One region of the Bradyrhizobium sp. SZCCHNS3002 genome, then DNA from elsewhere that is predicted to be linked to it. Evidence: predicted binding sites of a transcription regulator. Region 1 holds the regulator's gene; each other region holds the start of a gene.
The links. Region 1 encodes PhoB, which activates phosphate uptake and scavenging genes when phosphate is short. Its sites were predicted from a motif close to TGTCATNNANCTGTCAT; they were not measured.
Positions count from the first base shown of each region.

Region 1 (9,653 bases):
TTTTCACGGACGGCCGAGCTGGGCAGCCTGTCCAAGGCCGCCGAGTCCCTGCGGATGTCCAACGCCGCGGCGAGCCGGCATCTCAGCGCGCTGGAGGAACGGCTCGCGGTGCGCCTGATCGAGCGCAACACGCGCCGTCTCTGGCTGACCGAAGCCGGGCAGGAGCTGCTGCAGCGCTGCGGCACACTGCTCAACGAGCTGGCCGAGGCCGAGGATGCCGTCAGCGATCGCGCGCTGTCGCCGCAGGGCATGCTGCGCGTCACCAGCTCGCTGTCGTTCGCCACGATCTATCTCGCGCCGATGCTGCCGGCGTTCCGCGCGATGTATCCGAAGCTGAACCTGCAGATCATCGCCGCCAACCGCTACCCGGATTTCATCGAGGCGGGCATCGACGTCGCGATCCGCACCCGCGAGCACGAGCCGGACTCGGGCATCGTCGTTCGCCGCATCGGGCAGATGCGGCGCGTGCTGGCGGCGGCGCCGTCCTATCTCGCCAGCCGTGGCTGCCCCGTCGTTCCCGGCGATCTCGTGCGCCACGACATGCTGATCTACAACCTCGCCAACGATCCGTATTCGCTGTCCCTGCGCAACGGCAATGCCGTTCAGACCGTCCGGATCGCGCCGACGCTCGACAGCAATGACGGCCAGGTGATCAGGGGCGCGGCGCTGGCCGGGCTCGGCATCCTGATTCAGCCGCTCTACATCGTGCAGGGCGACATTCTGGCCGGCCGGCTGGTGCCGGTCCTGCTCGACTGGGAGCTGCCGCTCCTGACGATGAACATTGCCTACCAGAACCGCGTCAGGCTGCCGGCCAAGATCAGGGTGTTCGCCGATTTCCTCGTCGACCACATCCGGACCCATTCCGACCCTGGGATCTGGATCGAGCCGCCGAAGCCGGATTGAGCCGATGCCCCGCGTGCCGGGGGGGGGGGGGTGTTCCGAAAAAAATAAATAGCTTGCTATTTTTCGGAAGTCATGTTCTCTTGCGTGCAACCCGCCTCGAGCAGAGGGACGTACGCGTCGTCACGATACGTTGAGGTGGGCTGCGATGGACGTGACGGCTGCGCCAGACGAGCGCGGTTGGCACGGACGGCGAAGTCGTGTGGTCCTGGCCTCTCGACGCTGAGGTCAAGTTCGCGGTCGTTGCTTATGGGCACGCGCGGGCGATGGGGGCAAGAAAGCCGATCCCCAGGGAGAGCACGAAGGACACCGTAAAGCCATCGCGCGGGGAAGGCCGGGTCTGTCCGGCTGTACCTGTGGTACCTGCCGCCTGCATTCTTTTGAGCAGGCGGGCCACGGGCCTCAGCCGAGGTCCGGCCTTCCTCGCGCCCTCTCGTTTCAGGGCGATATGATCGATGCATCACCTCGGGCACGGTGTGCCGTGGGGCGCGATGACGCGTGTCATGAGGCGGCGGAGCGGCCAACCAACCTTTCCGCTGTCGTCCCGGACAAGCGCGCAAAGCGCGCGCAGATCCGGGACCCATAACCCCAGGGAGGAGTTCGAGGCACGATGATGGACCGGCCGCCAAGCCACAACCGCTGCGGAGCGGGTCCCGGGTCGGCGGCCGTCACCGCTTCCCGTCGCCGACCTTGCCTGGAACGACACCGATGATTTGGCGGCCCCTTGTGGCAACTTCCACGTCGGGCGCAGCGGCCGCATGGGGTCGATGAGGTTGCGCGCGGCATCGCCGGGTCCTCCAATCTCGTTGAGCAGTGCTCGCAAACGGCGAGGGGCGGAGGCCCGCATGAAACCCCGCCCGCGCTCCGTAAAAACTCGGGTCAAATTCTAAATATCAAGAATTATCAACGGCTTGTGACTGTCATCCGACTGTCATCGAACCTTTATAAAAGCCACACTGAGGCCCCGTAAAGCGGCCGGGGAAGCGCAATCGGGCGCAGATGGCGCTTCGCTTCCCGAGCATGGAGACCAGCTATGAATTTCGTCAAAGCTATCGTCGCTGCCGGCTTGGTCGCCGCATCGACGTCGGCGTTCGCCGCCGACATCACCGGTGCGGGCGCGACGTTCCCGTTCCCGATCTATTCCAAGTGGGCCGACGCCTACAAGAAGGAGACCGGCAACGGTCTGAACTACCAGTCGATCGGCTCCGGCGGCGGCATCAAGCAGATCCAGGCCAAGACCGTGACCTTTGGCGCCACCGACGCTCCGCTCAAGGCCGAGCAGCTCGAGAAGGACGGCCTGGTGCAGTGGCCGATGGTGATGGGCGGCATCGTGCCGGTCGTCAACCTCGAGGGCGTGAAGCCGGGCGAGATGGTGCTGGACGGCGAGACGCTCGCCAACATCTATCTCGGCAAGATCACCAAGTGGGATGACGCCGCGATCAAGAAGCTCAACCCCAGCGTCAAGCTGCCGTCGGACGCGATCGCTGTCGTCCGCCGCTCCGACGGTTCGGGTACGACCTTCAACTTCACCTATTATCTCTCCGAGGCGAGCGCCGACTGGAAGAGCAAGATCGGTTTCAACACCGCGGTCGAGTGGCCGGTCGGCGTCGGTGCCAAGGGCAATGAGGGCGTGTCCGGCAACATCGGCCAGACCAAGAACTCGATCGGCTATGTCGAGTACGCCTATGCCAAGCAGAACAAGCTGACCTACACGGCCATGGTGAACAAGGCCGGCAAGACCGTGCAGCCGACCGTCGAGGCCTTCCAGGCCGCCGCCGCGAATGCCGATTGGACCAAGGCCCCCGGCTACTACGTGATCCTCGCCAACCAGCCCGGCGACAAGTCCTGGCCGATGACGGCCGCGACCTTCATCCTGATGCACAAGGAGCCGACCGACAAGGCCGCGTCCGCCGAGGCGATCAAGTTCTTCAAGTGGTCGTTCGAGAAGGGTGGCAAGATGGCCGAGGAGCTCGACTACATCCCGATGCCTGACAGCGTCGTGAAGCTGATCGAGAAGACCTGGTCTGCCGACATCAAGAGCTGAGCTGGACGTATCGAAAATTCCCCTCTCCCGGCCGCCGGGGGAGGGGTGCTACCGGGGTTGAGGCTTGTCCAAGGAACAGGGGGCCGAATTGGCAGAGATGGCGGTTCAGACCGAAGTCGGCGACATCGCGGCTGCTGCCGGGCCCTACGACCGGGCGCGCGCGCTCAGTGCCTTCAAGCTTGGCGACGTCACCTTTTACTGGATCACCCGGCTCGCCGCGATCTCGGTCCTGTTGATCCTCGGCGGCATCATCATCTCTCTCATCATCGGCGCCTGGCCGGCGATGAAGGCCTACGGCTTCGAATTCCTGTGGACGCGGCGCTGGGCGCCGTCGGCCGATCCGCCGGTGCTCGGGGCGCTCGGCCCGATCTACGGCACCCTGGTCACGTCCTTCATCGCGATGCTGATCGCGATTCCGGTGGGTCTCGGCATTGCGATCTTCCTCACCGAGCTGTGCCCGCAATGGCTGCGCCGTCCGATCGGCATTGCGATCGAACTGCTCGCCGGCATTCCCTCGATCATCTACGGCATGTGGGGCTTCTTCGTTCTGGGCCCGTTCCTGGCCTACACGTTCCAGCCGTTCATGATCAATCTCTGCTCCGGCATCCCGGTGCTGCAGGACATCTTCGCCGGTCCGCCGTCCTATCTCAGTCTGTTCAACGCCTCGCTGATCCTGGCGATCATGGTGCTGCCCTTCATCACCTCGATCTCTGTCGACGTGTTCAAGACCGTCCCGCCGGTGCTGAAGGAAGCGGCCTACGGGGTCGGCTGCACCACCTGGGAGGTCGTGCGCAGCGTCGTCATTCCCTACACCCGTGTCGGCGTCATCGGCGGCGTCATGCTGGCGCTGGGTCGTGCGCTCGGCGAAACGATGGCGGTGACCTTCATCATCGGCAACTCGTTCCGGATCTCGTCCTCGATCTTCGCGCCGGGCACCACGATCTCGGCCGCCATTGCCTCTGAGTTCCAGGAGAGCGACGGCCTGCACCAGTCGAGCCTGATCCTGCTCGGCCTGCTGCTCTTCGTGCTCACCTTCTTCGTGCTGGCGAGCGCGCGCCTGATGCTCATGCGGCTCCAAGCCAAGGCGGGAAAATAAGCCATGTCCAGCGCAGATTCGCTCACCGCCGATACGCCGGTCAATCCGATCTATGCGCGCCGACGCCGCAGGGACATCGTGATCCGCGGCCTCTGCGTCGCCGCCGCGCTGTTCGGCGTCACCTGGCTGGCGCTGATCCTGTTCACGCTGTTCTATAACGGCCTCGCCGGCCTCAGCCTGCAAGTGTTTTCCGCCGACACCCCGCCGCCGGGCTCGAGCGAAGGCGGCCTGCGCAATGCCATCGTCGGCTCTCTGATCATGACGGTCATCGGCGTCGGCATCGGCGCGCCGCTCGGCCTGTTCGCCGGCACCTATCTGGCCGAGTACGGCCGCAACGACCGCCTGACCTCGGTGATCCGCTTCATCAACGACATCTTGCTGTCGGCGCCCTCGATCATCATCGGCCTGTTCATCTATGGTGCTGTCGTGGTGCCGATGGGCGGCTTCTCGGCGCTCGCAGGCTCGCTGGCGCTGGCGGTCATTGTCATCCCCGTGGTGCTGCGCACCACCGAGGACATGCTGCTGCTGGTGCCCAACCCGCTGCGTGAGGCGGCCTCGGCGCTCGGCCTGCCGCGATCGCTGGTGATCCGGCGCATCGCCTATCGCGCGGCGCGCTCGGGCCTGATCACCGGCGTGCTGCTGGCCACCGCCCGCGTCGCCGGCGAGACCGCGCCCTTGCTGTTCACCGCGCTGTCGAACCAGTTCTGGAGCCTCAACCTCTCCAAGACGATGGCCAACCTGCCCGTCACCATCAACAACTTCGTCCAGAGCCCCTATGCCTATTGGAAGCAGCTGGCCTGGAGCGGAGCCCTTCTGATCACTCTGGCCGTGCTCGCCCTGAATGTCAGTGCACGCATTCTCGGCGCCGAGAGGAACGCAAAATGACCGACCTGTCCGTATCCGTCAGCCAGCCCAATCCCGCCGCGCTGAACGGCAAGGTTTTGCCGGAAGCCCCCGCCAAGGTGACCGCGCGCAACCTGAACTTCTATTACGGCGATCACCACGCGCTGAAGAACATCAACCTGTCGCTGGGGACCAACCGCGTCACCGCGTTCATCGGCCCGTCCGGCTGCGGCAAGTCGACCCTGCTGCGCATCTTCAACCGGATGTACGATCTCTACCCGGGCCAGCGCGCCGTGGGCCAGCTCATGCTGGACAACACCAACATCCTCGATCCCAAGCTCGACCTCAACCTGCTGCGGGCCCGGGTCGGCATGGTGTTCCAGAAGCCGACGCCGTTCCCGATGACGATCTACGAGAACATCGCCTTCGGCATCCGGCTGTATGAGAAGATCTCCAAGTCGGAGATGGACGACCGGGTCGAGAAGGCACTGCGCGGCGGCGCGTTGTGGAACGAGGTCAAGGACAAGCTCAACGCTTCGGGCCTGTCGCTGTCAGGCGGCCAGCAGCAGCGGCTGTGCATTGCGCGCACCGTGGCGGTCCGGCCGGAGGTGATCCTGTTCGACGAGCCGTGCTCGGCGCTCGATCCGATCTCGACCGCCAAGGTCGAGGAGCTGATCCAGGAGCTCGCCGAAAACTATACGATCGCCATCGTGACGCATAACATGCAGCAGGCGGCGCGCGTCTCCGACAAGACCGCCTTCATGTATCTCGGCGAGCTGATCGAGTTCGACGACACCAGCAAGATCTTCACCTCGCCGAGCGATCGGCGGACCCAGGATTACATCACCGGCCGGTTCGGCTGACGCCGACGACATTGACTTCAGGAGATCATCATGGCCAGTGAACATACCGCCAAGGCGTTCGACAGCGATCTGCAGGATCTCACCCGGCTGGTGTCGGAAATGGGCGGCCTCGCCGAGCGTCTGATCGTCGATTCCGTCGATGCGCTGGTGCGGCGCGACATCGCACTCGGCCAGAAGGTGGTCGCCACCGACGCCGAGGTCGACAAGCTGCAGCGCATCATCGAGGAGCGCGCCGTTCTTACCATCGCCCGGCGACAGCCGATGGCGGTCGACCTGCGCGAGATCGTCGGTGCGATGCGGGTCGCCACCGATCTGGAGCGCATCGGCGATCTCGCCAAGAACATCGGCAAGCGCGTCGCGGCGCTGGAGAGCGACTTCCATCCGCTCAAGCTGATCCGCGGGCTCGAGCACATGACCGACCTGGTGCAGTCGCAGGTCAAGACGGTGCTGGACGCCTATGCCGCGCACGACCTGCCGGCGGCGATGACGGTGTGGAAGGGCGACGAGGAGGTCGACGCCATCTGCACCTCGCTGTTCCGCGAACTCCTGACCTACATGATGGAGGATCCGCGCAACATCTCGTTCTGCATCCATCTGATGTTCTGCGCCAAGAACATCGAGCGCATCGGCGATCACGCGACCAACATCGCGGAGACCGTCTTCTATATGATCGAAGGCCAGCAGATCATGGACAAGCGCCCGAAGGGCGACATGACGAGCTTCGCATCGACGATCCCCGGCAACTGAGAGAGACGGTTCTGACATGGGCGCCCGAATTCTGGTGGTGGAGGACGAGGAGGCGCTGACGACGCTCCTGCGCTACAACCTCGAGGCCGAAGGCTACGAGGTCGAGACGGTGGCGCGCGGAGACGAGGCCGACACACGGCTGAAGGAGCGCGTTCCCGATCTCGTCGTGCTCGACTGGATGCTGCCGGGCCTGTCCGGCATCGAGCTGTGCCGCCGCCTGCGGGCGCGGTCCGAGACCCGGCAATTGCCGATCATCATGCTCACCGCGCGCGGCGAGGAGAGCGAGCGCGTGCGCGGCCTCGCGACCGGCGCCGACGACTACATCGTCAAGCCGTTCTCGGTGCCCGAGCTGCTGGCGCGCGTGAAGGGCCTGCTGCGGCGGGCGAGCCCGGAGCGGCTGGCGACCGTGCTGTCCTATGGCGACATCGAGCTCGACCGCGAGAAGCGCCGCGTGGCGCGCTCGGGACGGCCGATCGATCTCGGCCCGACCGAATACCGCCTGCTCGAGTTTTTCCTGGAGCATCCCGGCCGCGTGTTCAGCCGTGAGCAGCTGCTCGACAGCGTCTGGGGCCGCGACATCTATATCGACGAGCGCACGGTCGACGTCCATATCGGCCGCCTGCGCAAGCTGCTCAATCCGGGCCGCGAGCAGGACCCGATCCGCACCGTGCGCGGCGCCGGCTATGCGCTCGATGATCGCTTCGCCAAGAGCGAGCAGGTGTAAGGGGCGATCGGGCGTGAGGACGAAGCAGGTGTGAGGCGCGAGGGAGCCCGATTGAGGAGATCGTGGTCCGCTTTCCGCCACGCCGCCGCCGTCTTGATCGTGTCTGCTTCGTGGCCCGTCACGATGTTTCGGTCCCAGCGGACGCCCTTGATCAAGACCATCATCATATCTCTAGCCGTGCTGCTCGGCAGCGCGGCGGGCGCCGCGGCCGCCGAGCTCGAAGACGCGGTCGCCGCGGCGGGAAACGGACAGCACGCCGCGGCGATGCGCCGCCTGCTGCCGCTGGCCGCCAAGGGCGATGCGCGGGCGCAGTTCGACGTCGGCTTCATGGAGGCCTTCGGCTGGGGCCAACCGCGCAACCCCGCCGAGGCGCTGGCGTGGTATCGCAAGGCCGCCGATCAGGGCCTCGCCGTCGCCCAGCATTATCTCGGCATCGCCTATGTCAACGGCGAAGGTGTCGCGAGCAATTATGGCGAAGCCGGCCGCTGGTTCAGCCGCGCGGCAGCGCAGGGCTTCGCCCAGTCGCAATACATGCTGGGCCTGATGCTGCTCGACGGTCGCGGCGTGAAGCAGGACGTCGTGCAGGGCTACGCCTGGCTGGTGATGGCGGGTCGCAGCGGCGTGCGATCGGCCGGCCGCGACGTGCAGAGGGTCAAGCTGACCGAGCCGCAGCGCGTCCAGGCCCAGAGCGCCATTGCGGCCTGGCGGCCGAAGCCGGAATCGGCGGAGGCGGGCGTCGCCGCTCCGCGTCCGGAGCAACTGCTCGGGCTCGACCGCCACATCGGCGAGGTCGTCGATCCCACCTCGTGGCCGGCGTCGTCGATCGGCGTCGTCACCGTCGCGCAATACTCGACCGGCGGCTGGTGCACCGGCACTCTGGTCGCGCCGCGCGTCGTGCTCACCGCCGCGCATTGCGTGTTCAACGGCGTCGCGCAGGTCAGCCCCGGCAATGTCCGCTTCCTGGCCGGCATGAACAGGGGCACGCCGGCGGCATCGTCGGTCGCCGACAAGCTGATCGTGGCGCCGGACTTCGTCCCGACCCGGCACGACAGATGGTCGCTCGACCGCTCGCCCGCCGATTGGGCGCTGATCGTGCTGAAGGATGCGCTGCCGTCGAAGCCGGTCGCGGTCAAGGCGCTGACGCGCGAGGAATTGCAGGCTGCGACCAAGGCTGGCGCCATTTCCGAGATCGGCTACGGCCAGGAGCGGCGCTATTCGCCGACCGGCCAGCGCAATTGCAGCGCCGGCATGACCAGCGATGCCCGGCTGCTGACGGTGCATTGCCTCGCCAATTTCGGCTATTCGGGCTCGCCGATCCTGGCCGAGGTCGGCGGGCAGCCGACCGTTGTCGGCATCTTCTCGGCGTTCCACGAGGAGACCCGGCTGATGTTCGCCGCGCCCGCAAGCCAGTTCGAGGCCGTCGTGCGGCGCGAGATTGCGGCGCAGAGTGCCTCGGCGCGGTGAAGGGGGAGGGGACGAGAGAGGTCCCGCCGCTGGTCACGATCTGTGCGCGACTGGATAGCGGGTTGCCAAGCGAGCGGGCGATCCGGCAAGTGCAGCCGATTTTTTCCTGTAGCTTTCGCCTGCAGCGGGGCTTTACCGAACTGGCCTGGCTCTTGCTATAGTTCGAGTATGACGATTGTTCCAATTGATCATCCTCGTGCCCCGCGGCTGCTGTGGTGGCGGTCGCAGCCCGGCAGGACCGTTGCGCTCGTCGCTGGGCTGGTCGCGGCCAATGCGGTGGCCTGGGCCTGGGCATTCGCGCTCTACGCCGACCGGCCCGCCATCGTCGGCACCGCGATGCTGGCCTGGCTGCTCGGACTGCGCCATGCCGTCGATGCGGACCACATCGCGGCGATCGACAATGTGGTGCGGAAGCTCGTGCAGGACGGTCGCGCCCCGCGCGCCGCCGGCCTCTATTTTGCGCTCGGCCATTCCAGCGTCGTCGTCATCGCCACCATCGTGGTGAGCCTGGTGGCCGGCGCAGATCTCTTGAGTGAGGACAGCGCCATCCGTGCGATCGGCGGCACCATCGGCACCTCGGTCTCCGCAGGCTTCCTGCTGCTGATCGCCTTCGCGAATCTGGTGCTGTTCGTGAACCTCTGGCGCCGCCCATCCCACCCCCATTCCGACATGGATGCCGCCGGTAGCGCCGGGCGGGGCCTGCTCATTCGTCTGCTGCGGCCGGTGCTCCGCGTCGTGTCCCGCGCCTGGCACATGTACCCGCTCGGCTTCCTGTTCGGCCTCGGCTTCGACACCGCCAGCGAAATCGGGCTGCTCAGCCTGTCGGCGACCGAGGCGGCGCGCGGGGCGAGCCTGGCGCATGTGCTGGTATTCCCGGCGCTGTTCGCGGCGGCGATGGCCACCGTCGACACCGCCGACAGCATGCTGATGGCTGGCGCCTATCGCTGGGCGCTCACGGATCCCGCGCGTAAG
Region 1 is NZ_JAUHHY010000005.1:347,300-356,952, forward strand. It holds gene QW845_RS13450 (LysR family transcriptional regulator) at 1-903, shown strand, start outside; gene pstS (phosphate ABC transporter substrate-binding protein PstS) at 1,934-2,944, shown strand; gene pstC (phosphate ABC transporter permease subunit PstC) at 3,042-4,040, shown strand; gene pstA (phosphate ABC transporter permease PstA) at 4,044-4,925, shown strand; gene pstB (phosphate ABC transporter ATP-binding protein PstB) at 4,922-5,746, shown strand; gene phoU (phosphate signaling complex protein PhoU) at 5,777-6,493, shown strand; gene phoB (phosphate regulon transcriptional regulator PhoB) at 6,510-7,217, shown strand; gene QW845_RS13485 (trypsin-like serine protease) at 7,365-8,681, shown strand; gene QW845_RS13490 (HoxN/HupN/NixA family nickel/cobalt transporter) at 8,850-9,653, shown strand, end outside.

Region 2 (9,653 bases), on a different contig from region 1:
ACAGAACTCCTTCGGAGCCTGACTTCAGGCCTTTCCCCGACGAACTCCCTCAGGAGCGCCCACCGAACTATCGTTTCGGCCGGTCGACCCAGGACAACTATCCAAACGACGAATCGATGCCGATGTTCCTCTCTGAGTATGAGAGCGGCAATCAGATCGACAGCACGCATTTCGAGGACCAGTGGCCGGCGCGGACCCGCCGCGTCTCGATCTCGTCCCGGATCCTTCTCGCCGTGGTGGCTGCGGCCGGCGTCGCGGTGCTCTTCGCGCTTGTCACCTCGGATGCGACGCGCGACCTGATCGCCAGTGCCAAGGCTTCCATCATCGGCGCCACGCCGGATCCGACGGCCCCGCCGCAGGCCACCAACACGCAGCTCACCGCGCGCGACATGCAGCTGAACGAGCCGGCGCGACTGCCGCCCGAGCCGCCGGCTGCCGCTGCGGCGCCGGTGCAGACGGCAGCCGTCGCCCCGACGCGTGACGACATCGCCAACGCCTACCAGACAGCGCTGCAGAATCGCAGCGTGACGCAGCCTGCGCCGGTTGCAGCGCCGCCGAGCTTCGCCACGGCACCGGCCGCGCCGGCCCCGAGCGCGATGGAGCCGTCCTCGATCAATTCGCCTGGCGCGGGATCGGCAATCGTCGCACCCGGCCTCGGCGCCGTGACCGCCGCTCCGCCGCCCGCGCAGGTCCGCCGGCTCGATCCCGACGAACTCGCTGGCATCATGAAACGCGCCAAGAGTCTGCTGGCCGCGGGTGACATCCCGCCGGCGCGACTGCTGCTGGAGCGCGCCGCCGAGGCGCAAGAACCGGCCGCGGCGCTGATGCTGGCGCAGACCTACGATCCCCACGTGCTGGGAACGAAGGACATCCGCAATATCAATGCCGATCCGGCTGCGGCTCGCAACTGGTACCGCCGCGCCGCCCAACTCGGCTCGTCAGAGGCGCAGCGCAGGCTCGATCAGCTGCAGAACTGAACGCTCGTGACGGCAGCGATGCCGCCCCGTTTCATTTTTTTGTTTCACGCATGATTTTCGGGTCCGTTCAGGGGCGACGCCAGCCGAGACTTGGCGCTGCCCGCGTCCGGCTCGCAACCATGTGCCAGCCTTACATCAAGGGGGACAGATGCGACGTCTTGTTGGAGCGGCCCTAGCCGCAATGATGATAGCGTGCGGTTTTGCTGCCCACGCCGAGGAAGGCGAGTTCGACCCGGCCAAGGTGAGCGACAGCCTCAAGGCGATCTTCCAGTTCGGCTCGGTGCAGACCAAGCAGGCGCTGAACGCCAACACGGTGACGCTCATCACCGGCACGATCGGCGGCACCTATGTGCAGTTCGGCGCCGACCTGGCCTCGCTGCTCGACGACGGCAACAATCTGCGCGTCCTGCCGATCGTCGGCCGCGGCTCGGTGCAGAGCGTGGCCGACATTCTGTTCCTGCAGGGCGTCGATCTCGGCATCGTCCGCGCCGATACGCTCGACTATCTCGAGCGCAAGGGTTTCGCCAAGGACATCAAGCGGCAGTTCACCTACGTCACCAAGCTCTACAATGAAGAGATGCAGGTGATCGCGCCGCGCGCGGTGCGCAACCTGCGTGACCTCGAGGGCCGCCGCGTCAGCGTCGACCTGCCGAATGGCGGCACCTTCGTCACGGCGCTGACGGTGTTCGAGCGGCTTGGCCTGCGCGCCAACTTCGCCTACATCGAGCAGCGCATCGCGATGGAGAAGCTGAAGCGCGGCGAGCTCGATGCCGTCATCGTGGTCGGCGGCAAGCCCTACAAGTCGGTCTCGACCTTCGTGAACGACGGCCGCTTCCATCTCGTCAACGTCGATTACGATCGACCGCTGCAGACCGACTATCTGCCCGCGACCCTGACGGCGAAGGACTACCCGAACCTGATCGCCGAGGGCGAGAAGGTCGACACGATCGCGGTGCCGGCCGTGCTCGCCGCCTACAATTGGGCGCCGAACACCGACCGCTATCGCAAGCTCGCAACCTTCGTCGACGCCTTCTTCACCAAATTCCCGGCATTCCAGAATCCGCCGTTCCATCCGAAGTGGAAGGAGGTTTCGCTGTCGGCCCCGCTCGCCGGCTGGCAGCGGCTGCCGTCCGCCAGCAAATGGCTGGAGAGCCATGCCATGGAAGGCGCGCAACGCGACCGCTTCGACGACTTCCTGAAGCAGAGCAGCGCCGGCAGGGCGATGCCCAGCCAGGCCGACCGCGAGGCGCTGTTCAAGCAGTACCAGGCCTGGGAGGCCGAGAAGACCGGCAGCGCCCGCGCCCAGGCGCGCGGCCAGCGCTGAGCTCGGAGCGTTCGACGACGTCCCATCAAGAGAAAAGCCCCGCGGATGCGGGGCTTTTTGCTTTTGCGCCCTTCCGAGGCGCTGACTGCGGGCGCCCGGCTTGCCCGGCCGGAGCCGTCGTCAGCCGATCGTCTCGCCGTCCTTCGCGACGTCAGCGTTCTTGTCTGCCGCCAGCCGCGCGAGTACGGCGCGGGCGGCGGCATGATGGTCGGGCGTGATGTTCGAGGCGACCATGCGGATGGCGGTGGCGAGCACCGCCGCGTCGTCGGTGAAGCCGAGGATGGGCAGCACGTCAGGCATGAAGTCGAACGGCACGACGAAGTAGGCGATGGCGCCGAGCAGGGCGACCTGTACGTGCCGGGGTGTCTCCTTGTCGAAGGCGCAGTAATACGCCGCAAGCAGCTCCTCGGCGAATGGCAACCGCGCGACAACCTTCTTGAACTTGATCCAGAAACGACGGCGAAGGGTCTCGCGATCCCGGGCCAGCCGCTCCGCGGGCTCGAAGCCAACGCTGTAGTCGGTCGCATCCGACATGATGTCCGATCTCCGGTTCCAGACGGCGCCGGGGGCGCGGTCCTCGCCCTCGGATGTGGTGATGGCGACGCCGGCCGCAAGGCGCGTACCGTCGTCGCCAAGGCCTCAGCCGCGCATCGTCGCGGCGATCGCGTTCATCGCCTTGGCGAGCTCGATGTCGCGCAGGGTCACGCCGCCGGCGTCATGGGTCGTGAGGACCACCTCGACGGTGCGGTAGACGTTGCGCCACTCGGGATGATGGTCAGCCTTTTCGGCGACCAGGGCGACGCGGGTCATGAAGCCGAAGGCTTCGTTGAAGTCTGTGAATGTGAACGTGCGGGCGATGGCCTCACGGCCCACCGCCTCGGACCAGCCGGGAAGCTCCCGCAAGGCAGTGGCGCGTGCCTCCGCCGACAATCGTTGCGGCATCTCGATCTCCTCTCGTGGTGCAATCGACCGGACACGTGGCAACATCCGGGCGATTGCGGGGTCTACCTCCAGCCGGATCGCGCCGGGGTCCGCCCGATCAGAGCCTTGTCACAGGCCGTTGCCGGAGGGGCTCGGACCTGTCCCGATCCCCCGGTGGCTGGTGCGGTGGTAACCATGACGCAGATGTCACCCCGGGCGGACAAGAAATTTGCTACAGTTCAGCTCTATCGAAGGACGACGTGGCCAGACGAAGCCGCCTGTGGCATCGCCCGGGCCTGGGACCACCGGAGGACGGGATCTGGTCGATACTCAGACCACGCCAGCGCAGCGCTCACGGATGCGCCCTGCCGTGTTCATCGTCATCGCCGGGATCCTCGCGGTCGTCGGCGCTTTGACGGGTGCCTACTATTTTGCGATGCGTCCCGTGGTGCTCAAGATCGCGGTCGGTCCGCCCAACAGCGACGACCTGAAGGTCGTCCAGGCCCTGACCCAGGCCTTTTCCCAGTCGCACGCCTCCGTCAGGCTGCGGCCGGTTCCGACCGAGGGCGCCGCCGAGAGCGCGCAGGCGCTGGCCGCCACCAAGGTGGATCTTGCCATCGTGCGGGGTGACCTGGAGGTCCCAAAGAACGCACAGGCGGTGGCGACGCTGCGCAAGAACGTCGTCGTCCTCTGGGTGCCCTCGTCCGGCAAGGGCAAGAACCGCAAAGGCGGCGCCAAGATCACGAAGATCTCGCAGCTCGCGGGCCACAAGGTCGGCATCATCGGCCGGACGCCGGCGAACGCGAACCTGCTGAAGGTCATCCTGCGCCAGTATGGCGTCGACGCCAGCAAGGTCGAGATCGTCCAGTTCCCGATAACCGAGGCCGCCGAAGCGGTCCGAAGCCAGAGGGCGGATGTCTATCTGGCGGCCGGTCCCATCAACAGCAAGATCACGACGGATGCGATCGCCGCCGCCACCAAGGAAGGCGGGCCTCCGACCTTCCTGGCCATCGATTCCGCCGCCGCCATCGCACAGAACCATCCTGAATACGAGGCTACCGAGATTCCGGCCGGCGCGTTCGGCGGGGCGCCCGATCGCCCCGAAGATGAAGTGAAGACGATCAGCTTCAATCACCACATCGTGGCACGCAAGGGCCTCGCCGAATCGACGGTCTCGACGTTTACGCATCAGCTGTTCTCGGTGCGCCAGCAATTGCTGTCGGAATTTCCGCTTGCCGCCAAGATCGAGACGCCGGACACCGACAAGGACGCGGCGATCCCCGCTCATCCCGGCGCGGCGGCGTTCGTCGACGGCGAGGAGAAGACCTTCCTCGACCGCTACAGCGACTACATCTGGTGGAGCCTGATGGCGCTGTCGGCGATGGGCTCGGCCGGCGCCTGGTTCGCCGGCTATCTCAAGCGCGACGAACGCACCATCAACAGCTCGCTGCGCGATCGCCTGCTCGAAATGATCACCATCGCGCGCAGGAGCGATTCGACGGAGGAGCTCGACCTGCTGCAGAGCGAGGCCGACGAGATCCTGCGCAACACGCTGACCTTCTTCGAGGACGGTGCGATCGAGCACGCTGCGTTGACCGCGTTCAACATCGCGCTCGAGCAGTTCCACAACGCGGTGGCCGATCGCAAGCTCATCCTGATGAGCATGCCCGCCAATCTGCAGCGAACCGGCGCGCAGTTGCGTGCCGCCGGCACCTGAGGTCGGACCACGCTTGCGCTGCGGCCGTGTCACGCGGCGGCCGGGGCGCGATTGTAATTCCAGCGTCATCAATCTTTCCTAGGTCTGCCGGGCCGTGACTCGCGCCTGCTCCCGCGCGCGATCCGACCAGGAGATCCGCATGACGCTTCGCATTCCTCGACCGCACACAGCCCTGTCCCGCCGCCGCTTCCTGTCGACGGCCGCCGCAGCCGGCGTCACGACGCTGGCGATGCCCTATCTGAGCCGCGCCGCCGACCGGCCGCAGATCACGCATGGCGTGCAGTCCGGCGACGTCGGCATGGATGGCGGCGTGGTCTGGGCGCGCGCCGACCGGCCGTCGCAGATGCTGGTCGAGGTGGCGACCACCGAATCGTTCAAGGACGCGCGGGCGCTGCCACCGATCGCGGCGCTTCCGGAAAGCGACTTCACGGCCAAGATGCTGATCGATGGCCTGCCGAGCGGCCAGGACATCTTCTACCGCGTCAAGTTCCGCGACCTGTCGCATACCGCGGTCGAAAGCGAGGCTGTGGCCGGCCGCTTCCTCACCGCGCCCGGCAACAAGCGCGACGTCTCGTTCGTCTGGGGCGGGGACGTGGCGGGGCAGGGCTGGGGCATCAACCCCGATGATGGCGGTATGTTCACCTTTGCGACGATGAAGAAGCACCGCCCGGACTTCTTCCTGCATTCCGGCGATACCGTCTATGCCGACGGTCCGATCAAGTCCGAGGTGAAGCTGCCGGACAACAAGGTGTGGAAGAACCTCACCGTGGAAGAGAAGGCCAAGGTCGCCGAGACGCTCGATGAATTCCGGGCCGCCCACAAGTACAATTTCCTCGACGAGAACGTTCGCGCCTTCAATGCCGAGGTGCCGATCTTCGTGCAGTGGGACGATCATGAGGTCACCAACAATTGGTCGGCCTCCAAGGAGCTGCCGGCGAGCTACAAGGAGCGCAACATCCAGCTGCTCGCGGCCCGCGCCGCGCGCGCCTTCCACGAGATGTATCCGATGCGCGAGAGCATCATCGAGCCGGGCCGCGTCTATCGCACCATCAACTATGGCCCGCATCTCGACGTGTTCGTGCTCGACGAGCGCAGCTACCGCGGCGCCAACGGTCCCAATCTCGAGGACAAATATGGTCCGGCGTCCTACTTCATCGGGCCGGAGCAGATGCGCTGGCTGAAGCAGGCGCTGCTCAATTCGCGCGCGACCTGGAAGGTGATCGCCTCCGACATGCCGCTCAGCATCATCGTCTATGACGACGCGGCCAACAAGAAGGGCTCGGAAGCCATCGCCCAGGGTGACGGCCCGGCGCGCGGCCGCGAGCTCGAGATCGCCGAGATCCTGCGCTTCATCAAGACGGCGCCGATCCAGAACACGGTATGGCTGACGGCGGACGTGCACTACGCGGCCGCCCATTATTACGATCCGAACAAGGCGCAGTTTCAGGACTTCGAGCCGTTCTGGGAGTTCGTCTCCGGTCCGCTGCATGCCGGCACGTTCGGTCCGAACGAGCTCGACAATACCTTCGGCCCCGAGGTGCGCTTCATCAAGGCGCCCGGCCTCGACAAGCAGAACCTGCCGCCATCGGCCGGGATGCAGTTCTTCGGCCACGTCAAGATCGAAGGCGCAACGGGCCAGATGACCGTGACCCTGCGGGATCGCGCCGACGTCGCGCTGTGGTCGACCACGCTCGATCCGAAGCTCGGCTGAGGTCTTGTTGCTCGGCGGCAATACGATCGCGTGCTGCGACGGCAACTAATCGCGTCGCCGCAGCACGGCCTCCAGCGCCTCGGTCGGGCACGGCTTCGGCAGCCGCGGCCGGTCGGCGAATGCGGCCGGCACGCGGTCGGCGCCATAACCGGTCGAGAATGCGAAGGGAATGCCGAGCGCCGCCAGCCGCTCGGCAATCGCAAAGCTCTTCTCGCGGACCAGGCCGACATCGAGGAGTGCGAATTGCGGGACACGCTCGGCGATCATGGCGAGCGCGGTGGCGACGTCGGCTGCGATCCTGATGTCGGGAACGCCGAGGTCGGTGATCGTGTCTTCCAATCCGAGCGCAATGATGGGGTCGTCTTCGACGACCAGCACATGCTGATAGAACTCGGGCACGCCTGATTGCGAGCTGGTCATGGGATCTGCGGGTTCCAGGAGGAGGGACGGACCCCGCGGCCGGCGCCTCCTCTCGAGCGCGCTGGCGGGTTCCTGGAACCAAGGCAGCATATCAGAGTTCCTCTGTCGGTGCACTTGTGAACACAAGGAGCACGGATCACGCACATGCGTTGCGCACGGGGGATGACGATGCTGAGCCAGGGTGTGACCACGCTGAGCCGGGAACGGCCCTACAACAACCTGCTGCGGCGGCTCAGTCCGGCCGACTACGCGCTGATCTCGCCGAATCTGGTCGAGGACACGGCAACGCCGAACGAGCTGCTCTACAGTCCGGGCGACGACGTGCAGATCGTGCATTTTCCCTGCGGGCCGGCGCTGACGTCCTATCTCGTTCCCAATGAGGACGGTCGCGACGTCGAGACCATCCTGGTCGGCCGCGAGGGCGCCGTCGGCGGGATCGTCAGCGAGGGCTTCCTGCCCGCCTATACGCGGATCGTCGTCAAGTTCGGCGGCCCGTTCGCCCGGCTGCCGTTGTCCCGCCTGGCGGCCGCCAAGCTGCAATCCAAGACGCTGCGCAACGTGTTCGCGCGCTACGCCGATTGCATGCTGGCGCAGATGTTCCAGTCGACCGCCTGCAACGCGATCCATTCGATCGAGCAGCGCACGGCGAAGTGGATCGTGGCCGCGATGGACCGCACCGATGGCGAGCCGATCGTGCCGCTGACGCATGAGCAGCTGGCCACCCTGCTGGGCGTCGGCCGCAGCTACGTCAGCCGGGTTGTCCAGACCTTCAGGGCCGAGGGCATTCTCGAAACCCGCCGCGGCGCCTTCATGGTGCGGGACTTCGACGCGCTGAAGCGCCGTTCCTGCCTGTGCAACGAGGCCGTGAAGACCCATTTCGAGGAGGTCCTGCGCGGTGTCTATCCGACCGAGCAGGCCGAGGCGGGCTGAGCCCGCAGGCGCCATTGACTTTACGCGCATGGGCGCAGCGGCCGCGTCGGCCGTCAGCGTTTTCTTCCGCGCGGCCGGAGGCGCGTGGCGGCGGAGGCAATAGCCAGCCGCCCGGAAACTGCTCCTCGCTCCTGAAAGCAGTCATTGTTTTTTGGCATTTTCTGCCTATATTGCGCCGCAACGCGCGAGGTCTGCCCGGTCGATTGGCCGGGCTTCCTATTTGGGGCTGCCGGCCCCTGCCGCCGAACGAGTTTCGCGAGCGCGCGTCGCAAAGCTAACAGCTTGATTCGACTATCATAAAGCGCGCGCCCCGCCGGGGACAGAGCACGGGCTCTTGAGAAAGCTTAGAAGACACCGACCATGAACCTCCGTAACATCGCTATCATCGCCCACGTTGACCACGGCAAGACGACCCTGGTCGACAAGCTGCTGCAGCAATCCGGTACCTATCGCGAAAACCAGCGTCAGGTTGAGCGCGCGATGGATTCGAACGATCTGGAACGCGAGCGCGGCATCACCATTCTGGCCAAGTGCACCTCGGTGCAGTGGAAGGATACCCAGATCAACATCGTCGACACCCCCGGCCACGCCGATTTCGGCGGCGAGGTCGAGCGCATCCTGTCGATGGTCGACGGCGTGATCGTGCTGGTCGATGCCGCCGAAGGCCCGATGCCGCAGACCAAGTTCGTGGTCGGCAAGGCGCTCAAGCTCGGCCTGAAGCCGATCGTCGCCATCAACAAGGTCGACCGGCCCGACGCGCGCATCACCGAAGTCGTCAACGAGGTGTTCGACCTGTTCGCCGCCCTCGATGCCACCGATGAGCAGCTCGATTTTCCGATCCTGTACGGGTCGGGCAAGAACGGCTGGATGGGCACCTCGCCCGATGCCTCGCACGAGGACGGCATGCAGCCGCTGTTCGATCTCGTCATCAAGCATGTGGCGCCGCCGGTGGTCGAAGAGGGCCCGTTCCGGCTGCTCGGCACCATTCTCGAGGCCAACCCTTATCTCGGCCGCATCATCACCGGCCGCATCGCCTCCGGAACCGTGAAGCCGAACCAGGCGGTCAAGGTGCTGTCGCGTGAAGGCAAGCTGATCGAGACCGGCCGCATCACCAAGATCCTGGCGTTCAGGGGTCTCGAGCGCCAGCCGGTGGACTTCGCCGAAGCCGGCGACATCGTCGCCATCGCGGGCCTCACCAAGGGCACCGTGGCCGATACGTTCTGCGATCCGGTCGTCGAGAGCCCGCTGCAGGCGCAGCCGATCGATCCGCCGACCGTGTCGATGTCGTTCATCGTCAACAATTCGCCGCTCGCCGGCACCGAAGGCGACAAGGTCACCAGCCGCCTGATCCGCGACCGCCTGCTGCGCGAGGCCGAGGGCAATGTCGCGCTGCGTGTGGTGGAATCGCAGGACAAGGACGCGATGGAAGTGTCCGGCCGCGGCGAATTGCAACTCGCGATCCTGATCGAGACCATGCGCCGCGAAGGCTTCGAGCTCTCCGTGTCCCGTCCGCGCGTCGTGTTCGAGAAGGACCCGGCCACCGGCCAGACCCTGGAGCCCATCGAGGAAGTCGTGATCGACGTCGACGAGGAGCATTCCGGCGTCGTCGTGCAGAAGATGAGCGAGCGCAAGGCCGAGCTGATCGAGATGCGG
Region 2 is NZ_JAUHHY010000002.1:506,422-516,074, reverse strand. It holds gene QW845_RS06795 (hypothetical protein) at 1-977, shown strand, start outside; gene QW845_RS06790 (TAXI family TRAP transporter solute-binding subunit) at 1,126-2,301, shown strand; gene QW845_RS06785 (YkvA family protein) at 2,422-2,835, opposite strand; gene QW845_RS06780 (4a-hydroxytetrahydrobiopterin dehydratase) at 2,941-3,243, opposite strand; gene QW845_RS06775 (TAXI family TRAP transporter solute-binding subunit) at 3,593-4,939, shown strand; gene QW845_RS06770 (alkaline phosphatase D family protein) at 5,079-6,650, shown strand; gene QW845_RS06765 (response regulator) at 6,696-7,070, opposite strand; gene QW845_RS06760 (Crp/Fnr family transcriptional regulator) at 7,239-8,000, shown strand; gene typA (translational GTPase TypA) at 8,361-9,653, shown strand, end outside.
Region 2: the regulator PhoB is predicted to act here: its motif matches at 4,992-5,008, upstream of QW845_RS06770 (alkaline phosphatase D family protein).

Region 3 (9,653 bases), on a different contig from region 1:
AGTTGAGTATCTCACACATCAAAACTTATGAGGGTGAACGGGGGAGACCGGCATGTCCGATGCTAAAGAGAAATTGGAACGCGCTCGTAAACTGATCGGCCAGGGGATCATTGATGGCCTTCTCACGGTTGGTCGTGGCGGGGTGTCCATTCCTGTTAACGAGGACTACGCTCAAGGCAACGGTGGTTACTGGCAGTCCGACGGGGGGTTCCATTCCCAGACATCGGGTGACTACCATCAAAGTTCACCAAAGGCTCCAACCTAATGGCTCTCGGACGAGCCTTGGTACAAACTCAGCATTTGACAGTAGATCGGCTTCACATTGTCTTCAAAGTTGTGGAGCGATGCAACATTAACTGCACATATTGCTACTACTTCAATATGGGGGATAAGACTCCACTACAACGCCCTCCAGTAGTCAGCATCGATTCAGCTGCCTGTGTAGCCAACTGGCTTGTAGCTGGCTGCCGAGAGTTGAAGATCAAGGAGATCTTGATTTCCTTTCACGGCGGCGAGCCGATGATGCTCAATCCCGAAAAGTTTGACTCAATCTGTTGTGTGTTCAAGGAACGGCTCGGGCAAACGGTGGACGTACATTTCGGCGTCCAGACAAATGGCACCATTCTAACGGACAAATGGCTGTCTATTCTATCCAAGCACCGGGTAAACGTCGGAGTCAGTATTGACGGTGGACGCACAGCGCATGACCGCTATCGACTCGACCACCAAGGAAGGTCTACTTTTGAAAGGACAGAGCAGAATCTCAAAGAATTAGTGAAGGCAGCGAAAGACTGCTTACCGAATGATATTAGCCCATCTACAATTTCTGTCATAGATTGTCGAAATGACTATACCGAAGTCTACCGTTACTTGCGTGGGCTAGGTGTGCGTCGGATGAGTTTTCTTCTTCCTGATCGCAACTTTGACGATGGTTTTATCGGCAGCGAAGAGACGCCTCGCAAGTATGGAGAATCGCTGTTTCGGCTTTTTGAAGCATGGATGACGGAAGATAACCCAGGCGTCGAAGTTCGCTTTATCTCGGATTTCCTGCGGAAACTCCGGGTCCGCGAAGAAGATATTCCAGTGCCCCCAAACAAGCAGCGCATTTTTTTGACAAAGAAGAAATGGACAAGGCAAGTTCTAATTATTCACAGTGACGGGATCGCCAGCGTCTCCGATTCTTATATCCCCGCTCTCCCATGGTACCGTAACACTCCGCAATGCGATGTTCGTGATACCTCACTTCGGGATTTTTTGATGAACGGAATATTTGATGAAATTGAATGTGCGACTAGGTCACTTTCCGCCAAATGCCAACCGTGCAGGTGGAGACGGATTTGTAAGGGGGGTGATATCGAGAACCGTTTTTCAAGAGAGAATGGCTTTAACAATCCCTCTGTTTATTGTGAGAGCTATTTGTTTTTCTTTCAGAACGCATGCAATCTGCTCGTCGAGAATGGCTACCCAGCGGACTATATCCAAGAAATTGTCGCCAACTGAAAGTTTTCCCTGAACGTCGCGAGTTTGGTGCCCTTGAGGCCCCCACTCCAACTCACACAAGCGGGGAGAGAAGACCGCGCTTTGCAGCCGCGTTGCCCGCCATTCCTGCGAGCCCGCATGTCTTACACGGAGCCTCGAACGTCACGGCCACTCCGCAATAAATCCCCTCGCCTTGTACGACGCTATCTTGTCCCATTCGTCGAGCACGCGGCGGCGGAATTCGGGGTGGGTGTGCCAGAGATGGCGCGGGATGCCGAAGCCGTCGACCGTCAGCAGCATCTTCTCCACCTCGGGCCAGTGCCGCTGCAGGGTCATCGCGTAGCGTCGCGCGGTCCAGCTGTTGCCTAGGCAGATCACGCTGCCGACATTGGCGAGGCCGAGCGCGGCGTCGATCACCGGCAGCGCGAGCACGACGTTCTCGCCGGTGTTCGTGGCGTGGTGCTCTTCGAGGATGCGCTCGGCCGGAATGCCGTGCCTCACCATGGCAGCCTTGATCAGCGTACACTCCGAAACATCCGCGCCCGGCGTGATCCCGCCGCTGACGATGGCGTGGCGGAAGTAGCCCTGCTGCCATAGCTTCGCCGCCGTCTCGGCACGCAGCTCCTCGTCGACGCGGGTGCCGAACACGAACAGCAGATCGGCCGGCCGCAGCGGCGTGTCGGCGAAATGCCGCGCGTTGATCGCGGCGATCTCGGCGTCATCCGGCCTGCGCAGCGCGCGATCCTGCATCGTCCCACTCCGAAAGCGACTCGCTCAGTCTGGCATGGTGCGCCAAATCTGCACGATCACATTCGGTGACCGGCGATGCGATTGCGTGATCACGGCAGCAGCGCGGCCGGAATGTCCGTGAACGTGTAGCTGCGCGGCCTGTTGCGGGTGATGAAGCCGCCGACATACCAGGCGAACAGCGCGGCGAAGCCGATCAGGAACAACGCGCCCGACCATTCGGCGATGACGAGCGCACGCACCAGAAGCCCGGCCATCGCGACGGCGAGCAGCGCGATCGCGGCGAGCGCCGCGCCGTAGGTGAAGCGGCCGAGGCCCGCGGTCAGCCGCGCGTTGCTGCCGCTGACGGCGAGCCGCGCATGCAACCCGAGAATGAAGGCGCGATAGGCCTCGCTCTGCGGCGCCATCAGGGCCGCCGTCTGCCACGAGACGGAGATGATGCCGAGGCGGCGGCCGTCGCGATGGGTGACGTCGGCCCGAAAACGCTTCGCCTGCATCGACACCGGTCGGTAGGACAGCCGGATCGCGGCGATCTCGGCGTAAGGCCACAGGCCGGTACGGCCGGCGAACCGCCACGACAGGCCCTGCTCCGTCAGTTCGAACTGGTGCGCGGCCCCGATCAGCGACGCCTTGTAGGCGTAGCGGATCGTATCATCGCCGGCCGTGGTGGTGCGCTCGGAAATGGATCGGTCCTGTTGCGTGTGGCACGCGCCTTATCCTACAAGCGGAGCATGAGCGAAACGATCTATTTTCCGCGCCATTTGATCCTGGCCGGGGCGATGGCCGCCGGCGTGCTGCTGGCGCTGGCGGTGCACATGCTCGGCGCCCGCTACGGGCTCGATCTCGGCGGCCTGTGGCAGACCGAGAGCGGCGCCTTCATGCCGGCGGGATCGGCGATCGCATGGTGGCTGATCGCCACCGTCGGGTTCTCCTCGGGCTACTTCATCGCCAACATCATGCACAGCGCGGTGTCGGGCGAGATCCCGCAGCGGATGCGCAACTTCCTGGTCGTGGTCGGCGTCCTGATGCTGGCCGGCATCGGCCAGGCGATCTCCGGTCCGAGCCCCGTGCCGTCGGCCTCGGGCGTACTGGCAGGCCTCGCCGCGCTCTGCCTCGGCGCCCTGATGGCGTTCTGCGGCGCCAACTTCGCGCTGCGCAAGACCTGACCGGCGCGATCCGCCGACGCCGCGCGGGCGACCCGCGCGGCGTTTTGCCTCATCAACGATCGAGCGTCAGCTCGCGGCGCGCAGGTTGACGCTCGTCTCGGCGAGCTTGGTCAGCTTCATGTCGGTCGCCTTCTCCTCGTCGAGCGTCTTCTGCAGCACGGCGGCGCAGTCGCTGCGGCCGAGCTGCTTGGCCCAGGCGATCAGGCTGCCATAGCGGGTGATCTCATAGTGCTCGGCCGCTTGGCCGGCATTGATCAGGGCGGCGTCGAGCACGGTCTTGTCCGCGACCTCGCCGGCGACCTCCTCCGCCTCTTCGATGATGCCGTCGATCGCCGGGCAGTCGACTGCCTTGGGCGCGATGCCATGCATCTCGAACACCTGCTCGAGCCGCTTCACATGCGTCCTGGTTTCGTCGAGATGGGCCAGAAAACCCTGCTTGAGCTTCTGATCCGTCGCCTTCTCCGCCATCTTGGGCAGCGCTTTGACGAGCTGGTTTTCGGCGTAATAGATGTCCTGCAGCTGATGAACGAACAGATCGTTCATCGTCTTGATGTCCTTTTTGAACAATCCCATTTGCTTCACGTCCTCCTGGTTCGGGAACATGGCAGGTACCGCCCCCGACCGGTGGTCGCCATGTTCGCTGTGCTCGCGGGCGCTAACCGGCGGCAGCGGCGGTCGTTCCTGTGTCACCGAGCCTGCCGTCCGGAACCGGGCGCGGAGGACCAGGTTTGCCCGTGAACCCCGCGGGTAACCAGTTGGACCGAACTGAGGCGGATGGGCGGCCAGCCATGTGACCGGAGTGTGACAGACCTGCGCCGCATGGGTCGGAGCTGACCTGTGTCAAGGACTGCACAAGCCACGCATTTTAGCATAAGAAACAGGCTGTCACGAATTGCCCGCCCCATCGATCAATGGTTTCGCCTCTTTTCCAAGATCTAGTACCGCCCCGCCGGGAGGATGAATGCAGCGCCTGCTGACCACGCTTGGGCGTGGCTTCAAGAAATGGATCGGCTGGAAGCGGCTGGGGATTGCAGCGAGCCTTGCGATCATCGCCTTCGCGATCACGACGCTCGTGCGCACGCTGAAGGGCGTCGACGCCGGCGTCATCCTGACCGCGCTCACCGAAATCCCGCCCGGTCACATCGCGCTCGCGGCCTTGTGTGTGGTCGGCGCGTTCTGCACGCTGACCTTCTATGACTATTTTGCGCTGCGAACGATTGGCAAGAAACACGTGCCCTATCGCATCGCGGCGATGAGCGCCTTCACCAGCTATTCGATCGGCCACAACATCGGCGCCACCGTGTTCACCGGCGGCGCCATCCGGTTCCGGATCTACTCCGACTACGGCCTGTCCGCGATCGACGTCGCCAAGATCTGCTTCCTATCGGGCCTGACCTTCTGGCTCGGCAATCTGTTCGTGCTCGGTATCGGCATGACCTTGCATCCGGCCGCCGCCACCGCGATGGACCAGTTGCCCCCGGCGGTGAACCAGTTGATCGCGATCGGCATCCTCGGGGCGATCTTCGCCTATCTCGGATGGCTGACCGCCGGCAAGAACCGGCGCCAGCTCGGCCAGAACGGTTGGAAGGTGGTGCTGCCCTCGGCGCAGCTCACGCTCGTGCAGATCCTGATCGGAGTGGTCGACCTCGGCTTCTGCGCGCTGGCGATGTACCTCCTCGTCCCCGCCGCTCCGCCGATCGATTTCCTGTCGCTGTCGGTGGTGTTCATCCTCGCTACCCTGCTCGGCTTTGCCAGCCATGCCCCCGGCAGCATCGGCGTGTTCGATGCCGCGATGCTGGTGGCGCTGCCGCAGTTCGGCCGCGAGCAGTTGCTGGCCACCCTGCTCGTTTTCCGCGTGCTGTATTTCGTGATCCCGTTCGCGACGGCGATCTCCATCATGGGCATCAGGGAACTCTGGCTGAATGTGGTCAAGCCGTGGCAGGAGCGGCGCCGGCTGCAGGGCGCGGTGTCGGACGAGATCGCCGCCAAGCGCGCCGCGACCACGGCGCACGCTGCGGTTCCCCAGCGCATCAAGCGGCACTCCCAGCGCTGAGCATCAATTCTCTCGCGGACGACGCAGCGGCTCGCCCCTCGGCCGGTTGAAGTCGCGTGCGATCCTCTTATTTCCGCCCCATCGCTGACGTGAATCCTTGCGCATGACCCGAATGCCCCATCGTCCGTTGCTCGCCGCCTGCGTCCTGGCCGGCCTGCTTGCCCCTCTCGCCGCCACCGAGGCCGCCGCGCAGTTCGGCACGGCGCCGCCGCTGCAGATCAACTGGGAGGTGCGCAACCGCTTCCGTCTCTTCCGGGAGGAGCGCGACTTCCTGCTGCATACCGAGAGCACGCGCGACCGCTCCATCCTCGCCGCCGAGCAGGCGTTGGCGGTGCAGAGCGACGGCCGCGGCTGGGCCCGCAACGTCGTCAACCGGCTCTGCATCGACCTCGCCGGTCGCATCAACGAGCCATGCACGCGCGACAACGTCAAGGAAAGCTATCTCACGCCGATCGACCACCCGGTCACCGTGCGCCTGACCGGCCCGGTTCCGGTCGGCGCCACCTGCGCGTGGTCGTTCGACGACGGCGACGGGCCGCAGACCTCGACATTCGACTGCGCCGAGCCGGTCAACCTGCGCGTCCGCTACGGCCGGCAGACCGTGGCATCCGTCGATGTCGCCAGCCCGGATGGGACGCTGCAGGTCTCGACCGGAATCCAGGTCCGCGACGTCCTGATCGCCGGCCTCGGCGACAGCATCGCCTCCGGCGAGGGCAATCCGGACCGCCCGATCGCGCTCGCCGACGAAGGCTTCTGCTTCCGCTCCTATCTCGGCGGTCCGACCGCGCAATATTATCGGCCGAGCCGCGCCGGCTTCAAAGGCGGCCGCGCCTGCGAGGCGCCGGACACGCTGCAGAACTGGCAGAAGCACAGCGCGGTCTGGCTCAACGCCGCCTGCCACCGCTCGCTCTACAGCTACCAGACACGGACGGCGCTGGCGCTCGCCGTGCGCTATCCGCATGTCGCGGTCACCTACCTGCCGCTTGCCTGCACCGGCGCTACCATCGCCGACGGCCTGTTCGGCAGTCAGCGCGCGCGCGAATGCACGCCGGGCCGCTCTGCGGCCACTTGCGCCGGCGGCGTCAACGGCCAGCTCGGCGAGCTGCGCGAGGCGCTGACCGCGGCCAAGCGCCGCCAGCCGGACCGCAAGCTCGATCTGATTCTGCTGTCGATCGGCGCCAACGACATCAACTTCTCCGGCCTCGTCGCCGACGTCATCGTCGATACGCCCACCGAGCGCACGCTGTTCAAGCGCTCCGGCGTGATCGGCTCGGTCGAGGAATCGCGCAGCGAGCTGGCGCGCGACCTGCCGCAGGGTTTTGCCAAGCTGCGCGAGGCGCTGAAGCCGCTGGTCGGCGACCTCTCGCACGTCATCTACACATCCTACGGCAACCCGGCGCTGAGCGGCCCGGGCACGCCCTGCCCGGGTGGTCCGGCCGGCTTCGAGGTCCACCCGTCGTTCAATGCCAATCCGCAGCGGCTCGCCAAGGTCGCGGGCTTCGTCGAGAACGAGTTCCTGCCGTCACTGCGCGGGCTGGCGCAATGCACCGCGGGAGTCCTGTGCCGCGACCCGCAGGCCGACCGCATGACCTTCGTCGATGCGCATCAGGCCGCGTTTGCCGATCACGGCTTCTGCGCCCGCTCGCCGCAGGATCCGCCGTTCGACCGCGAATGCTTTTCGGCCGACGGCGCCAGCTTCGATCCGAACATCGTCAGCGCCGCCAACGAGCCGCTGCTGTGCGGCCGCGGCGCCAGCGAGTATCGCCCCTATCTGCCGCGCGCGCGCTGGATCCGCGACGCCAACGACAGCTACTTCTCGGCGATGACCTATCCGCAAGGGCTGCCGGCGGCGATGCAGCCCTCCGACATCCACGATGCGAGCTGGGGCGTGCTGTCCGCGGTCTATGGCGGCGCCGTGCATCCGACGGCGGAGGGCCATGCCGCGATGGCCGACGCCGCCTTTCCGGCTGCGGCGCAAGTGCTCAACCTCGATGCGGCCGAGCCCAACGTCACCAGCCAGCCGCTGCCGCCCGCGGGCGTGGTGAGGCAGTAGTCGGCCATTCGGGCAGAGATCGCAGAGGAAGAACGGCCTGAAGCGCTCCGCTCCGCACAGCGTCTTTCGGGAGGCCCTCCGTGAGCGGGCGCTCAGGGACAATGGCCGTGTGGCAGCGAGATCTCTGAGCCTCATGGTGAGTTGGGAGCGGACGGAGAGCTGGGCCGCCCCCTCGACGTCCCAACGCTCAGCGCGCAAGTCGGCGGCGACCACCGCCAAGCGATCCTGATTGTCGTTGTGCCCAATATGGGTTGTTCACGCACATGGCCGCGAGACCCCAGCCTGCCCTTCGACACTGATCCCAGGATGTATAGGTGCATTCGAAAGAGGTGCTACCACCCCATTCCCACTTTTGTAGGCAGACAGGATAATTGGAATCATGGGTTTGAGCAGCGGCGATCGGGATCATGGAAATGGCCGCGCTCCCCGCGATTATCCAACGCAGCATCAGCATCGCTCCTTCGTCGAATTCCGACCGCTACGGCCAATGGCCTGCACGTCACCTGCTCGGATGATCATGAAGACCTTGTCCTTGACCACGCGTTTGATCTGGATCGAGTTCTTGGCCGACGCGGTGTCCGAGATCGCGTCCCTGGTCGGCCGGGAGCGACGGTCGTAGTTCGGAAGCCGTCTACTTGATCGCAGCCGGCTTCTTCATCATCGGCGGCGCCTGCTTGGTGGCGGGGCCTGTTGCCGTCGTCGCCTGCGAGGGCAGATACTTGGCGAGGATCGCAGGATCGATCTGCGCCATGTTGCTGTCCGGCAGGCGGGTCCAGGTCTCGTCCTTGCCGAACAGCGAGATGCCGAGATAGCCGTGCAGGATCAGCGACTGCCCATCCGGAGTGACCCGCATGTTGGCCTTCCAGATGTTGCCGTCGCGCGGGTTGAGCACGTTGCCGCCTTCGTATTTCAGCCCCTCGCGCTTCATGTCACGCACGAAGGAGATGCCGAGCACCGGCGCATTCTTGCGGTCATCGCTGCACTTCGAACAGACCTCGTTCGGATTGTCGCCGGGACGCGGAAACGTCTTGGCGATCACGCCCTCGAACACGCCGTCGTGGTCGATGAAGAGAAACCAGCCGACGGGCCTGCCATCCTCCACCTTCTGCCACAGACCGGCCGCGGTCGGCTCAGCCGCGAGCGCAGGCCGCGTCAGCAGAGCACCGGCAACAACGAGCGCGCCGATCGCGAGCTTCGTCACACCAGGCACCAGCCGAAGTCGGGGAAACGCATTGCGCATCATCATCTCACCTTGACCAAGTCACAAAATGAATGGCCGCACAGTACGGCCGTTTCGTGCATCGTTCCAGCCCATAACAGGTCTGGCGCGCCGGTGAAACCGGCACGCGCAGGAAACATTTCTTCACATTTGAGTTGGTCCGGCGGTGCCGGGTTCCACTGTGCGAACGAATTAGTTGACGCCGAGCTTCTTCTGCAAGCTCGACGACGACGTCGTGTACTGGAACACCAGCCGCTTCTCCGGATACACGTAGCGGTGCGCCTTCTGCGCCATCAGCGCGCCCTCGTGGAAGCCGCACAGGATCAGCTTGATCTTGCCGGGATAGGTATTGATGTCGCCGATCGCGAAGATGCCGGGCACCGAGGTCTCGAACGCCGACGTCTCGACCGGAATGAGATTGTGCTCGAGCGCGAGGCCCCACTCGGCGACCGGGCCGAGCTTCATCGTCAGGCCGAAGAACGGCAGCATCATCTCGCACGGCACGGTCTCGACCGCATTGTCGTTGCCCTTGATGGTGGCCGCGGAAAGCTGACCGTTCGCACCTTCGAGCGCGGTCACCTGACCGATGCGCAGATCCATCTTGCCGCTCGCGACCAGCGCGCGCATCTGCTCGACGCTGTGCGGCGCGGCACGGAAGTCGTCGCGGCGATGGACGAGCGTGATGCGCTTGGCAAGGGGATGCAGATTGAGCGTCCAGTCGAGCGCGGAATCGCCGCCGCCGACGATGACGACATGCTTGTCGCGGAACTGCTCCATCTTGCGCACGGCATAAAATACCGAGGTGCCTTCGTAGGCCTCGATGCCCGGCACCGGCGGACGCTTGGGCTGGAACGAGCCGCCGCCGGCGGCGATCACCACGACCTTGCACTCGAACACCTTGCCGGCATCGGTGGTGACGCGAAAACCGGGATCGCC
Region 3 is NZ_JAUHHY010000013.1:174,624-184,276, forward strand. It holds gene QW845_RS25790 (hypothetical protein) at 53-265, shown strand; gene QW845_RS25795 (radical SAM protein) at 265-1,500, shown strand; gene QW845_RS25800 (YdcF family protein) at 1,642-2,229, opposite strand; gene QW845_RS25805 (hypothetical protein) at 2,319-2,909, opposite strand; gene QW845_RS25810 (hypothetical protein) at 2,958-3,392, shown strand; gene QW845_RS25815 (ferritin-like domain-containing protein) at 3,459-3,965, opposite strand; gene QW845_RS25820 (YbhN family protein) at 4,354-5,445, shown strand; gene QW845_RS25825 (hypothetical protein) at 5,549-7,498, shown strand; gene QW845_RS25830 (DUF3551 domain-containing protein) at 7,686-7,952, opposite strand; gene QW845_RS25835 (DUF2147 domain-containing protein) at 8,130-8,738, opposite strand; gene QW845_RS25840 (NAD(P)/FAD-dependent oxidoreductase) at 8,910-9,653, opposite strand, start outside.
Region 3: the regulator PhoB is predicted to act here: its motif matches at 4,183-4,199, upstream of QW845_RS25820 (YbhN family protein).